One region of the Raoultibacter phocaeensis genome, then DNA from elsewhere that is predicted to be linked to it. Evidence: predicted binding sites of a transcription regulator. Region 1 holds the regulator's gene; the other holds the start of a gene.
The links. The regulator HrcA, encoded in region 1, represses chaperone genes, less so after heat shock. The targets are predictions, from matches to a motif close to TNTTAGCANNCNNNNNNNNNGNNTGCTAANA.

Region 2: FJE54_RS06460 (co-chaperone GroES) is a predicted target of HrcA. The motif match lies at 6,088-6,118, and genes of this name have one in related genera.

Annotation. Positions count from the first base shown of each region.
Region 1 covers NZ_CABDUX010000002.1:949,760-957,225, forward strand. Annotated here, with positions in the region: gene dusB (tRNA dihydrouridine synthase DusB) at 1-588, shown strand, start outside; gene hemW (radical SAM family heme chaperone HemW) at 572-1,681, shown strand; gene hrcA (heat-inducible transcriptional repressor HrcA) at 1,907-2,920, shown strand; gene dnaJ (molecular chaperone DnaJ) at 2,942-4,072, shown strand; gene FJE54_RS11850 (RsmE family RNA methyltransferase) at 4,085-4,867, shown strand; gene mtaB (tRNA (N(6)-L-threonylcarbamoyladenosine(37)-C(2))-methylthiotransferase MtaB) at 4,917-6,272, shown strand; gene FJE54_RS11860 (PhoH family protein) at 6,703-7,466, shown strand, end outside.
Region 2 covers NZ_CABDUX010000001.1:1,619,610-1,627,075, forward strand. Annotated here, with positions in the region: gene hypA (hydrogenase maturation nickel metallochaperone HypA) at 22-441, shown strand; gene hypB (hydrogenase nickel incorporation protein HypB) at 445-1,098, shown strand; gene nadE (NAD(+) synthase) at 1,208-2,029, shown strand; gene FJE54_RS06445 (FAD-dependent oxidoreductase) at 2,144-3,661, opposite strand; gene FJE54_RS06450 (sensor histidine kinase) at 3,914-5,143, shown strand; gene FJE54_RS06455 (response regulator) at 5,136-5,924, shown strand; gene FJE54_RS06460 (co-chaperone GroES) at 6,195-6,482, shown strand; gene groL (chaperonin GroEL) at 6,574-7,466, shown strand, end outside.

The DNA.
Region 1 (7,466 bases):
GTGCCCGTCACCTGCAAGTTCAGGCGCGGATACGCAGTGGGCGAAGAGCTTGCCGTGCCGTTTGCGGTCATGGCCGAAGAGGCGGGGGCGTCGGCTGTTGCGGTGCACGGCCGCTATGCGATGCAGTACTACAAGGGAAGCGCCGATTGGGACGTTGTCGCGCAGGTGAAGCGCGCGGTTTCCATTCCGGTCATCGGCAACGGCGATGTGAGAGGCGGAAGCGATGCGCTTCGCCTGGTCGAGCAAACCGGGTGCGACGCCGTTATGGTGGCACGCGCTGCCGAGGGAAATCCGTGGGTGTTCGCCGATATCAAGGCGGCGATGAACAAAACGGCGCGTCCCGAAGCGCCGGGGTTCGAGGCCCGGATTGCCATGGCTCGCCGTCATGCGCGGCTGCTTGCCGAGCGCGACGAACGTTCCATCGTGCGCATGCGCAAACACGCGATGTGGTACTTGGCGGGTCTTCCGCATGCAGCGGCCGCGCGGCGTGCGATCAACACGTGCACGACGCTCGCCAATTTCGATCGCGTGTTCGACGGGCTTTTGGAAGCCATTTTGGAAGGGGACGACGATGTTCGATCCGTATAAGGCTCTCTATCTGCATATACCGTTCTGCAAACAGCGATGCGCCTACTGCGATTTCGCCACGAGCGCCGCTTCGGCCGATGATCCGGAAATCACCCGCTATGTCGAACAGCTCGTGCTCGACATACGAAGGGCGTCGCGCGAAGAGAAGCTGGGCAGCATCGAGACCGTCTACATCGGCGGCGGAACGCCGAGCCATATCGGCATGAAGAACCTCTCGGCGCTTCTGTACGCGCTGTCCACTTCGATGCATCTGACGCCTGAGGTGGAGTGTACGATGGAGGCCAACCCCGAAAGCCTTACCGAGGCGATGGTGAAAGACCTCTGGGCGCTCGGCGTGAATCGGCTCTCGATCGGCGTGCAGAGTTTCGATAACGCTCTTCTGGAAAAGCTCGGCCGCGTCCACAATGCGCAAACGGCGAAGCGCGCCATTGCGTGCGCGCAGACACGATTCGAAAACGTGAGCATCGACCTCATGTGCGGACTGCCCGGGCAGACGCCCGAGGATTTCGAACGCGACCTCGTATCTGCAGTGGAGGCGGGCGTGTCCCACGTAAGCGTCTATCCGCTCACCGTCGAAGAGAACACGCCGCTTGAACGTTTGGTCGAAGCCGGGATGCTCGAAGAGCCTCTCGAAGATATGCAGGCTGTGATGATGGAGGCGGCGCTGCGCGTCCTCGGGCCTGCGGGATTTACGCGCTACGAAGTGGCGAGCTATGCGAAGCCCGGATACGCGTGCCGCCACAACATCGCCTATTGGACCGGCAAGCCCTACCTCGGCATCGGCACCTCGGCCGTCACCATGACGCAAAACGATGCGCGGCGCATGCGCGTTCAGGACGGTCAGGTGGTCGACGATCTCGATCGGAAACAGATGTGCGCCGAATATCTCATGCTCAAGATGCGCATGGTCGAAGGCGTGCGCGACGAAGAGGTGCGCGAGGCGTCGCTTGTGCTGCCCGAAGCGCTGCTTGCGTTTCGGGGACTTGTGGATGCCGGTCTCGCCGAGCATACGGAAGGGGCGTACCGACCGACCACTGTGGGGTGGCTCTGCGGAAACGAGCTCTACGGCCGCCTGTTCGATCTGGCTCCATAAGACGTATGCGCACAGGTGCCGTAGCGTACCCTGCAGCATCCGCGGATGCTCGCACGTGCGCGCCTGCGGGAGCTGGAATCTGCGGCATCCGCGTTCGAGCGCGCTTCTCTATGGTGCTTCCGTCAAGATCCGCCAAAATTACTAAGATTGATTAGCACTCTTGGTGCGAGGCTGCTAAAATACGTGGTTGGCTTCGTATCGGACACGATGGGGAAGGATTAAGCGGTGCTCTCTGACAGACGGCAACGAGTGCTGAGCGCTCTTATCGAAGAGTACGTCGCCCGTGCTCTCCCGGTCGGGTCGCGTACGCTCGTCGAGCGCTACAAGCTGGGTGTGAGCCCCGCAACGGTGCGCAACGAGCTATCCGTGCTCGAAGATGCCGGCTACATCATCCAGCCGCATACGTCTGCGGGACGCATTCCCACCGACGTCGGCTACCGCGCGTTCGTCGACGATCTGCTCGAAAGCGGACTTGCTACCGGTCAGCTGCCCCACAGCGATACGATCGAGGAGCTCAAGAAGAGCGCAAGCGAGCTCGACGATCTGATCGAGCGCACGTCGGTGGCGCTCACGCGTCTGACCGACTGTTTGTCAATCGTGCTGGCACCTTCGGTGCTTGCGCTGCATATCCGCCAGATATCGCTCGTATCGCTTACGCGCCATCGCGCGCTCATCGTGCTCGTCACCGAAGACGGTCAAGTGCTCAACCGCTCGATCGATTTCGCCGATCCGGTGGAATCCGACGATCTGGCAGCCGTGCAGAACCTTCTGAACGATGTCTTCGCTGGAAAATCGATCACCGAGGTGCGTGACCGCATCGACCTCGAAGCCGCCGAAGCCTTGAACGACCCGCTCGTGCGGATCGTGCTTGACGAGGTGATGTACTGTTTGCAGGAAAGCGATACGGGCCGGGCGCACCGTATCGGCGTGAGTACGCTTCTGAAGCAGCCCGAATTCAGCCATTCGCAGACGCTTTTGCCCATCATGCAGATACTTGAGGATGACGCGGTGCTGCTCCACGTGTTTGACGATGCGGCTGCGGATTCGGGGCCGCTTGTAAGGATCGGGCGCGAGAACAACGACGAAGCGCTTTCGGGGGTTTCGGTGGTTGCGACCCAGTACGGACGCGGCGATGCTGCCGGCGTGGTCGCCGTCATCGGGCCGACCCGCATGGATTATTCGAAAGTCATACAAGCGGTCAGGCTCGCTCAGAGCGTGCTGCAAGACGGCTCACGATAAGGTAGAAAGGTATCCAAGGTAATGGCCAAAGACCTCTACGAGGTGCTCGGCGTCTCGAAAAACGCGAGCGAAGACGAGATCAAAAAAGCATTTCGCAAACAGGCGCGGGAGCTCCATCCCGACGTCAACAAAGCCCCCGATGCGGAGGATAGATTCAAAGAACTCAACGAGGCGTACGATGTGCTGAGCGATCCGAACAAGCGCGCCCAGTACGACCGCTTCGGAACGATCCCCGGCGCTGCGGGGGGAGGCGGCGGCGGATACCAGTACGTCGACTTCGAGGATCTGTTCGGCGGCGGCTTCGGCATGGGGGATCTGTTCAGCTCGTTCTTCGGCGGAGCGGGTGGCCATGCCGTCACGCGCAAGGAAGGGCGCGACATGGGCGTGGGATTGCGCCTGACGCTCGAGGAAGTCGCTGCGGGAGCCAAGAAGGAGATCGTGTACGATCGGCTCGCCCCGTGTCCCGACTGCGAGGGAACGGGCCTCGGCGCAGATGGCAAAGAGGTCACCTGCCCCGATTGCCAGGGTCGCGGCCGTGTCGTTACCGTGCAGCATACGTTTTTGGGCGATATGCAAACGGCGCAGACGTGCAAGACCTGCGGCGGTACGGGTACGACCATCGACAACCCCTGTCCCGAGTGCGAAGGCCAGGGCCGCGTGCCCGACCGCCAGCGCGTCACGGTAGAGGTGCCGGTGGGCATCCGCGATAGCCAGCAGCTGCGCCTCTCCGGTTTCGGCGAGGCAGGCATGCAGGGTGCCCTTGCGGGTGACCTCATCGTCACGTGCCGCATCCAGCCCCACGAGTTCTTCGAGCGCGACGGCGACAACCTCCATGCACGCGCGAACGTTTCGATCGTACAGGCGACGCTCGGTGCCGAAATCGAGATCGACGGCATTTTCGAGGACGAAGTCGTCAAGGTGCGCATTCCCGAAGGATGCCAAAACGAGCAGGTCGTCCGCGTCCGCGGATTCGGCATGCCGCGTTTCAAGAGCGAGAACCGGGGCGATATGTACGTGCACGTGAACGTGGTCATCCCCAAGAAAGTTTCGAAGAAAGAACGCGAACTGCTCGAACAGCTTGCCGAGGAGATGGGCGATTCGGTTGCCGAAGAGCGCACGCCGCTGCAGAAGCTTCGCGACGTGTTCAACTAGACTCGAGCGTCCATGTCGCTTCCGCACTTTTTTCTCGACAACCAGGTGATCGCGCACGAAGCGCTCGGTGCGTTCGCGCTGAGGCTCGCGCCCGACGATGTGAAGCATGCGCGCGCTCTCCGCTTGTCGCCGGGCGAGCATATCGCGGTGGTTGATGCGGCGAAAGACTACTTCGAATGCGAGGTGGTTGCACTCGATCAGGATGCGCTGTCCGTCCGAATCGCGCAGAAGTTCGATGCCGACCGCACGCTGTCTGCGGTGGTGCTCGTGCAGGGCATCGCCAAAGGCGACAAGATGGACGATATCATCCGGCATGCGACCGAAATAGGCGTATCGGGGTTCGTGCCGTTTTCATGCGAGCGCTCTATCGTCAAGCTCGATGAGAAGAAGGCGGCAGCGCGAACGCAGCGATGGCGATCCATCGCGAAGAGCGCGGCGATGCAAAGCGGGCAGCGCGACGTTCCCGAGGTATCGCTTCCCCTGAGCCTTGGCGAGGTATGCGACCTCGTCCGAAACGCCCATGCCGTGCTCGTGTGCTGGGAAGAAGCTTCGACAGGTTCGATCCGCGAGGCGCTTACGGGTGCGCTCGGTGCCCAAGGGGTGCTTCCCGAGGATGCGCGCGTTGTCGTGGTCGTGGGGCCCGAAGGCGGCTTGACCGAACATGAGGCGGCTCGGCTCACTGCGGCTAATCGCTTCGCCTCGACCGTGAGCCTCGGCCCCTCGATCTTGCGAACTGAAACGGCGGGGCTTGTGGCCCCGGCGCTGGTGCTCTACGAGCTCGGGGGGTTGCAATGATCCGTTCGTCAGCGGTTTCGGCGAGCGCATCCGGTCGATCCGGGAGCGCATGATGAGGTTCGCGATCGTCAACCTGGGCTGCAAGGTGAACCGCGTCGAATCGGACAGCCTAGCTGTCGCCCTCGAAGCGCTTGGGTTCCAATCCGCTTCGGCGGGCGAGGGCAGCGAGGACGTCCACCTTGCCGTGGTGAACACTTGCACCGTTACCGGCGAGGCTGAGAAGAAGACGCGCAAGGCGGTCAGGCGCGCATTGCGAGATCATCCTCAAGCGGCCGTGGTGGTGACCGGTTGCGCAGCCGCCATCGATCCCGATGCGTTTAAAGCCATGGATGCTCGCGTGAGCGTAGCGGGCAAGTTCGAACTCGGCGAAGCGGTGAAATCCCACGAAGGGCTTGCCGCGCTCGTCCCCTCGCTTGAAGCCGCGCTCATGTCGCTCGATGCGCACGGGGAAAGCTCCAGGCCGAAGAGTATGCCGAGGTGTGCGGAAGGGTTGCCGCCGTGCGATGCAGGCGAAAGGAACGCTTCGCTGGTACCCGAAGACATGATCCGGGTGGGCGAGGGATTCCCGACGCGCGTGGGCATCAAGGTCCAGGACGGGTGCGACAACGCCTGTACGTACTGCATAGTGCATGTTGCGCGCGGTCGCGCGTGGAGCAGGCCCGCATCCGAGATAGAGTCAGAGTATCGTCGCTTGGTCGCAGCAGGCGTATCGGAGGTCGTGCTGTCGGGCATCAACCTCGGTACCTATCGGGACGGTTCTTTTGACTTGTCCGGTTTACTTGAGCATCTGCTTGCTACGAACGACGACGCGAGGATCAGGATTTCGAGCATCGAGCCCAAGGACGTGAGCGATCGGCTTATCGGGTTCATGGCTTGTGCTGACGGCCGCATCGCGCGTCATCTCCATCTGCCGTTGCAGTCGGGAAGTACCCGCGTTCTCAAACGGATGGCGCGGCCGTATACGGCAGAGTGGTTCTGCGAGCTGGTCGAGCGATTGTACGGGGCTATGCCGGGCCTTTCGCTCTCGACCGACGTCATCGTCGGATTCCCCGGAGAAACCGAGGAGGATTTCAGGGAGACGCTCGCTGCAGCGCGCCGCTGCCGCTTCTCCAAGATTCACGTGTTTCCGTACTCGAAGCGCGCGGGCACCCCCGCGGCTGCTTGGCCCGACCAGGTCGATCCGCAGGTGAAGGCCTCGCGGGCAGCAGAGCTCTCCGAACTTGGCGCGCATTTGCGCGATGAGGCCTATCGCGCGCGCATCGGCACCGTCGAGCGCGTGCTGGTTGAAACGCGAGGCAAGGGCATGACCGAAAGCTATTTTGAGATCCCCGTGCCCCCCGAAGCGGTCCCCGGCAGCCTCGTCGCGATGAGGATTCCCGAAGCCGCGAATCTACCGTCTCGGTAAACCGCAGATTCGCATGCAGTGCATCGCGCAGCAGCGGTGCACTTAAAATCCGCGCGTTTCCCATCTTTTTCAGTACAAAATGACGGTTGCGAACGGTTATTTCATACTTCCGTGATCGCTAAAATAGAGAAGATACAGAACGTACCTGATCACAAAATAGACCATATTTTATATTCTTGAAAAAGATCATTCGCAACCGTCATTTTGTACTGAAACGAAGGCCCAAAGAGCAAAAAAAGATACAGATAGTGTAGATAAAAGCGCGGTCGGCCCTGAGCGTTTTGAGCGGCCCGTGCATCGCGGCCTCAGGCGGCCCGTGCGGCATGCAACACGCTGCAGGGCTTGGCTGCGCGGGTTTGCGACGCGTTTCGCGCGGTGTCGGTTTGGTTACGTCGCTGTGCGCGCAAAAGGCGCATGGTACAATGAGTTTATGACAGACCAAACGCAAATTACCCTGACCGCACCCGATAACGTGAGCATGGCTCGCATCGTCGGCGAAGCGGATACCCTGCTCCATGCGATCGAAGACGCGTTCCATGCGCGCATCACCGTGCGTGGCAACACGATCGAGCTTTCGGGCGATCCGCTCGAAGTGCAATCGCTCACCGCATTGTTCTCCGACATGATCAAGATGGTGGAGGGCGGAAACGATCCGACGCTCGAATACGTGCGACACGCCATCGATCTGCTCCATACAGCGGAATTCGCGCCGCAGGCGTTGCGCGAAGACATCCTGCTCACGTACCGCGGGCGCGCCATCCGGCCGAAGACGGCCGGACAGAAGCGCTACGTCGATGCGATCCGTGAAAGCACGATCACGTTCGGCATCGGTCCTGCGGGCACGGGTAAAACCTATCTCGCTATGGCGATGGCCGTGGCGGCGCTTAAGCGCAAAGAGGTGGGCCGCATCATTCTCACGCGTCCCGTCGTCGAAGCGGGAGAGAGCCTCGGTTTTCTGCCGGGAACGCTAACCGAGAAGGTCGATCCGTACATCCGCCCGCTCTACGACGCGCTGTTCGATATGACCGATATGGAAAAAGCGAACCAGCTCATCGAAGGCGGCGTCATCGAAATCGCTCCGCTTGCGTTCATGCGCGGGCGCACCTTGAACGACAGCTTCATCATCCTCGACGAGGCGCAGAACACTACCCCCGAGCAGATGAAAATGTTCCTCACGCGCCTCGGATTCGGCTC
Region 2 (7,466 bases), on a different contig from region 1:
TCGAGACGAAAGGAACGCCCGGTGCACGAATTAGGCATAATGACCGGCGTCATGGAATCGGTAGACGTCGCAGCTAAGGATGCGGGAGCCGACAAGGTCCTGAAAGTCAGCCTTTCGGTTGGCGTTATGACCGAGGCTATCGAAGACGCACTGCGTTTTGCATTCGAAGCGCTTTCTGAGGGGACGCTGTGCGAGGGAGCGGAACTCGACATCACGATGGTCCAACCGAAAAGCCGTTGTCTGGAATGCGGTGCCGAATACGAGCACGATCGTCTGCATATGCTCTGCCCTGCATGTGGCAGTTTCGCCACGCAGCTGCTTGCGGGAAAGGAACTGCAGATCGATTCGATCGAAGTGGACATCCCCGATGACGAGGAAGCGGACGGCGATTGCGGTACCGAAGGGCACGGCGCCTCGGGCGAAAACGAAGGAGCGCGATAGACCATGCAGATAGACATCAAGCAACCCATCCTTGGTAAAAACGACGAGCTTGCGAAACGCAACCGCGACCTGTTCGCCGAGCACCGCGTGTTCGTGCTCGACCTGCTCGCAAGTCCCGGATCGGGCAAAACGTCCACGATCCTCGCCACGATCGACGCGCTGCGCGACGAATTCAACATCGCCGTCATAGAAGGCGATATCGCATCGAGCGTCGATGCCGAGAAGATCAAGGCACAGGGCATCGCAGCCGTGCAGATCAATACAGGCGGCGCGTGTCACCTCGAAAGCGACATGATCAAGCGGGCGGTCGACGTGCTCGATCTCGAACGGCTCGACCTCATCATCGTTGAGAATGTGGGCAACCTCGTCTGTCCGACCGATTTCGATCTCGGCGAGAACATGAAGGTGATGATCCTTTCGGTTCCCGAAGGCGATGACAAGCCGCTCAAGTATCCGGGCGTGTTTCAGGCATCCCAAGCCGTCATCTTGAACAAGGTTGATACGATGCCCGTGTTCAACTTCGACCGCGATGCATTCTACGCTTCGGTGAACCAGCTTAATCCGCAGGCTCCCATCTTCCCGATCGCCGCGACGAAAGGCGAGGGCGTGGCGGAATGGGCCGAATGGCTTGCCGAACAGATTCGCGCGATTCAGTAAACGGTTGACGGATCGGCAATGCTTTCGAAACCTTCTGATGCGATACTAGAATCAAAGCGATGCGCGGTGCGACGTGCGCGATGGGCTAGCGGCAGGAAGGTTATACATCATGGGACCTCATGAGAAGTACGCGGCATGCGTACAAGGGCTCAAATCTTATGCGGCAAACGCGGGTTTCACCGAAGCGGTGATCGGCTTGTCGGGCGGCATCGATTCGGCAGTTGCCGCAGTCATGGCGGCCGATGCGTTCGGTGCCGAACGCGTTCACGGCGTACTTTTGCCGGGTCCTTACTCGAGCGACCATTCAGTCGATGACGCGCAGCAGTTGGCCGACAATCTGGGTATCGATGCTCAAACCATCTCGATCCTCGAGCCGTTCGAAGCTTTCGAGCGGGTGCTCGCCAAGGCGTGCGGCGGCGAGCTTAAGGGTCTTGCCGCCGAAAATACGCAGGCCCGATGCCGCATGGTGTGTTTGATGGCGCTTTCGAACGCGTACGGGTGGATGCTCGTCAACACCGGTAACAAGAGCGAGGCCATGATGGGCTATTCTACGCTCTACGGCGACACCGCTGGGGCGTTTGCACCGATGGGAGGCTTGTACAAGACCGACGTGTACGCGGTCGGTCGGTGGCGCAACGAGCAGGCGCTCCGTGCGGGCGAGGTGCCTCCCATACCCGAGAACATTTTCATAAAGCCGCCGAGTGCCGAGCTCGCGCCCGACCAACAGGACGAGAAAAGCCTGGGCATCGCCTACTCCCAACTCGACAGGATACTCGTCGCTCAAGTGGAGCAGGGAAAGAGCGTCGAAGAGATCGTGCGTGAGGGCATTGCGGCGCAAGAGACCGTACTCGAGGTGCTTGCAACCGTTGAGCGCTACGCGTTCAAACGCGCGATGGAGCCCCCGTTTCCCTCGGATACGTTTTACCGATAAGGGCTTGCTGCGGGTCCGGGTTTGAGGCTGCGGAGCTCTTCGGGCGGCCGGGCAATTCGGTTGAGCAAAGCGCTCGCCTTGCTGCGTATTGCAACGACTTGCAACACGACGTCCCTACGAAGCGCTTTCGCTTTCCGTTTGATCGCTTTCGGCGAGCGCGTCTGCGATCGCTTTGCCTACGAGCATGCCGAATGCGGCGTTCGAAGCAAGTCCGTTCACGCTTTCGGCGGCTGCCGAACCGCAGCAGTACACGTTTTCTGACGATGTCTGCGCGCCGGTAAGCTTACCCGTATCGTCGGTCTGCATGCCGCCGAGCGTTTTGTGCCTCACGGGAAACTGCTTGAGGGCGTAGTAGGGCGCTTCGAGCTGCTTTATATGCGCGGTGCGTCCGAACTCGCCATCCTTTTTCTCGTCAACGGATCGATGGTATGCTTCGAGGGTTTCCGAGAGCGTATCGGCGGGCACCTTGAGGGCTTCGGCGAGATCGTCGAGTGAATCGAAGGGTCCGATAAGACGCTTTTTCTGCTTGCTCGTAACGGAGGCGATGCTGCGGGACAGCAGCCCCTCGGAAAGCTGCTTGTCGAATACGATCCACCAGAAGCCGAGTTCTTGCAGGGCGCATGCATTCGCCGAAGCGCCCACTTGGTCTTCGCGTGCGAACCGCGTGCCGTAGGGCGAAAGCGCAACAGTCGGGCCGAACATGCCCCATGACGAAGCCTCGGGGATATCGCCGATAAGCGAAGCAGCCTGATCGAGGTCTGCCGTCTTTCCGCCGATTGCCGTGCAGAGACTGATGCCGTCTCCGGTTGCGTATACGGTCAAGCAGCCGATTGTCGCCTGATCGGGGATGTTTGCGCCGACAAGCTCCTGGTTCGCGCTGTAGCCGCCGGTGGCAATCACGATGCGCTTCGCCTTAACGTCCAAAGTTTTTCCAGTTTGTTCGGCGCAAAAGCGCATGCCCGCGGGTTTGTTCTGTCCGTCGAGAATAAACGCCGATGCACGCATGCCCAGCTCGAAGGTGACTCCCTTACTCGAAAGCCCGTCCTTGAGGGGAGCCATCACGCTTTCCATGTCGCCGATGCCCTTTTTGGGAATGACCACCGAATCGGCTGCGCCTTCGATTGAGTATTCCCGGGGGTCGGCGAATTGGGCGCCGTAGTCGCGTGCTACGCGGTCAACCCATTCGGTTTGCGCCATGATGAGGTTCTGCTTGAAGCGAAGGTTGTTTGCGTCGCCTTCCTCCTCGAGTTCTGCTTTGCGCTCTTTCCACGCGTCTTCCGCAGACTTCTCGATGCCTGCCGCTTTTTGGATGCTCGTTCCCGAAACGAAGAAGAGCCCGTTCGCTTCGAAGCTTTCGCCGCCGATCAAATCGCGCTTGTCGGCTATGAGCACCGAGCGATTCTGCTCAGCGGGATCCATCGCGGCGGAAAGCCCCGCGATGCCGCTGCCGACGATGAGCACGTCGACCTCTTTCGAAAACGAGATCGGAGGCGTCTGTGCAAGCGCATTCTCGCCGGTTGTTTCGGCGGCGCTCGAAGCGGTGCCGTCTGTTTCGCATCCGAACAGGGCGCCGCCTAGGGCAAGCACGGCGGCTGAGGTACCGGCGAGCTTGAAGAATTCGCGGCGTTCCATGGTGTCTGAGGTCCTTTCGGTAGCGGTGCGGATGCGTGCGCGTACGGCGCGGCACGAGTGGACACCGAGTATAGGGCCGCAGAGTCGCAATTGTCATCACCCAATACGCTCGGTGCGCAATATCCCCATGTTCACGCAAGGCCGATCGGCACGGCCTGCGCACGTAACGGTTGGATAACAAGGGCGCAACCGCTCGCAAGATACATCGCGGGGGGTATAGCGCCTCTCGCTCACGTCACCTACTATAGCCTCATGGAAGATTTTCTCATCAATACCAAGAAGATGGGCGCTGCCGATTGGCTGCTCGACGTTGCGATCGCGCTCGGCGCGTTCGCGTTCGGCTGCGCGCAGCTTCTGTTGACGATGTCTTCGGTCGTGATGCCCGACGAGCTTTTCCGCCAGCTGCTCGGCATACCGAACGTCATGCCGCAGGTGGGCGCCTACGTTGCCATTGCCCTGACGACGCTGCCGCTCGTCGCCCGCCGCAAATCGCCATGGCTCGTGTTCGTCTTCGTCATGATAGCGTTTTTGGGAACGCAGAATACGCTGACTGGCTACACGCTCGCCATCCTGGGTCCGATCATCGCGCTGTACACGATTGCGCACGAACGCGACCGCGCGGAAGCGGTAGTGGCCACCGTGCTTGCGGTGGCGTCGCTTCTGTTCGTAACACTTCCCACGCAAAGCGAGAGCCTGTCCGACCTCATGCGCCTGCAAAACGTCACGTACATGGTGGCGGCGGCGCTCGGCGGGTTCGCGGTGCGCACGCATCAAGAGTATGTGGCCGAAACCGAGCAGCGCGCATTCGCTGCCGAGAAGAGCCGCGAGGAAGAGGCGGCGCGACGTGTCGAGGAGGAGCGTGTGCGCATTGCCCGTGAGATCCACGACATAACGGCCCATTCGCTTTCGGCAGTGAGCATCCAAGCTGCCGCCGCCGAGCGCATGATCGACCGCGATCCCGAGGCCGCAAAGCAAACGATCGCTACCGTGCGTGCCACCTCCAAGGATGCGCTTGAGGAAATCCGCAGCATGATCGGCGTTTTGCGCAGCGGCGATGCGCAGGCTGAAACGGTGCCGACGGTGGGAACCGAGCGCATGGCCGACATCGTATCGTACCTTGAGGATGCCGGCATCGACGTCGACTACGATGCTACGGGATTCGATCGCGAGCGGGTACCCGCCTACATCGACGTGGCCCTGTTCGGCATCGCGCGCGAAGCGGCCACGAACATCGTTCGGCACGCGGACGCCCATCGCGTATCGATCCGCCTCGCCACCGATGGCGAGATGGCCCGCCTTGCGGTGGAAGACGACGGGCGGGGCCGCACCGAGGGTGAGAAGACCGATGGGCACGGCATTGAAGGCATGAACGAGCGGGTGAACCTGCTCGACGGAACCATATCTGCACACAACCGCGCCGGCAAAGGGTTCGCCGTTCGGGTGAGCATACCTTTGGGCGAAGCTGGGAGGAACCATGGCTGAAGAGCTGATCGGAGGCACGAACCTCTATGATGACAAGTACAGGGAAATGCAGGAGCGACTGCGCGAGCGAAGCGAAAAGGCGGTGCGGCTTGCCGATGCGGCGCTGAAGCGAGCCCCTGAACTTACCGTGGTGATCGCCGACGACCAGGATTTGGTGCGCAACGGCTTCAAGCTCATTCTTTCATCGTTCGAAAACCTCAAAGTGGTGGGGGAGGCGAGCAACGGTCGCGAAGCGGTCGAGCGCGTGCGCGAGACGAAGCCCGACGTTGTGCTCATGGACATTCGCATGCCCGTCGAAAACGGCATCGAGGCCACTGCCGAAATCACGGCTGACCCCGAGCTTGCCGATACGCATGTGCTCATTCTCACCACGTTCGACATCGACGAGTACGTCTACGACGCGCTTTCGGCAGGCGCGAGCGGATTCATGCTCAAGGATTCCGAACCCGACGACATCGCCGCAGCCATCGAGGTAGTCGCCGAGGGCGATGCGCTCATCCAGCCGTCCATCACCCGTAGGCTCGTCGAGACGTTTGTTGAATCGCGTGCACGCAGGGCCCATTCGGAAACGTCGCTTTCGGTGCTGACCGAGCGCGAACGCGAGATCCTCGGGCTTGTGGCCCGCGGGCTTACCAACGACGACATTGCAGGCGACCTCGTGATATCGCCTGCTACGGTGAAGACCCACGTAGCCCGCATTATGTCGAAGCTCGGTGCGCACGATCGCGCTCAGCTTGTAGTGCTCGCCTACGAAAACGGACTCGTGGTGCCGGGGGCGTGAGGGCTCGCAACCCGTTTCCGTGAACGAGTGACCGCATGTTTGCGGAGTGCTCTTCGTCCGCCGATCGGAGAACTGTAGAATCCTTGTGAAACCTAAGTCAAACACACTTAGGTTTTCTCAATTTCTCTTGCATTCGTCTGCGGGGGTGGTAATATACCGCTTTGTTTAGCACTCGTTACTCAAGAGTGCTAGCACTCCGCTCAAACGAGTGGTTAAATAGTGCAACGTGACGTGATTCAGAAAGAGCCGATCGAAAGGAAGGCATACACCATGAATCTTAAACCATTGGGTGACCGTGTGATCATCAAAGCTGACGAGGCTGAGACCACGACGGCGTCTGGTCTGTACATCGCATCCGAGGCTAAGGAGAAACCCACGACTGGCGTTGTGCTCGCAGTGGGCGATGGCAAGCTCGACAAAGACGGCAAGCATCTGCCGATGCCCGTCAAAGAGGGCGACAAGGTTATCTATGGGAAGTTCGGCGGAACCGAGGTTACCGTGGACGGCGAAGACGTTTTGATCCTCCGCGCCGACGACCTGTACGCGGTCTTCGCATAAGCCTTCGTTTTCTGTATCCCTGTCAGGCACTTTGCCATTCGAATCGCCGTATGAGGCTTGCGGATGGCGTTAGATGAAAGGAACTACCATCATGGCTAAAGATATCAAGTTCGATGCCGATGCACGCAGCGCGCTTGCGGCCGGCGTTTCCAAGCTGGCTGACGCAGTCAAGGTAACCCTCGGCCCCAAGGGCCGCTACGTCGCTTTGGAGAAATCCTACGGCGCTCCCACCATCACCAACGACGGCGTAACCGTCGCCAAGGAAGTCGAGCTCGAAGATCCGGTAGAGAACATGGGCGCTCAGCTCGTGCGCGAAGTCGCCGTTAAGACCAACGACGTTGCCGGCGACGGCACCACCACGGCGACGCTGCTTGCCGACGTCATCGTGTCGGAGGGCCTGCGCAACGTAACCGCCGGCGCCGATGCGCTCGGCATCCGCCGCGGCATTCAGAAGGCGACCGATGCGGTCGTCGAGGAGATCAAAAACAACTCCCACGATGTGGCGGGCAAAGATCAGATCGCGAACGTCGGCACCATTTCCGCAGGCGACGCCGAGATCGGCGAGAAGATTGCCGAGGCTATGGACGCGGTCGGCAAGGACGGCGCTATTTCGGTCGAGGAGAGCCAGACCTTTGGCCTCGAGATGGACATCGTCGAGGGTATGCAGTACGACCGTGGCTACATCTCCCCTTACATGGCAACCGACATGGAGAAGATGGAAGCTGTTCTCAAGGATCCCTACATCCTTTTGACCGATCAGAAGGTCAACAACATCCAGGATATGGTTCCGCTGCTCGAAGAGGTTATGAAGACCGGTCGCCCGCTGTTCCTCGTTGCCGAAGACGTTGAGGGTGAAGCGCTTGCCACCATCCTCCTGAACAAGCTGCGCGGCACCTTCAACTGCGTCGCCATCAAGGCCCCTGGCTTCGGTGATCGCCGCAAGCGCATCCTTGAGGACATTGCCGCCGTTACCGGTGCGCAGGT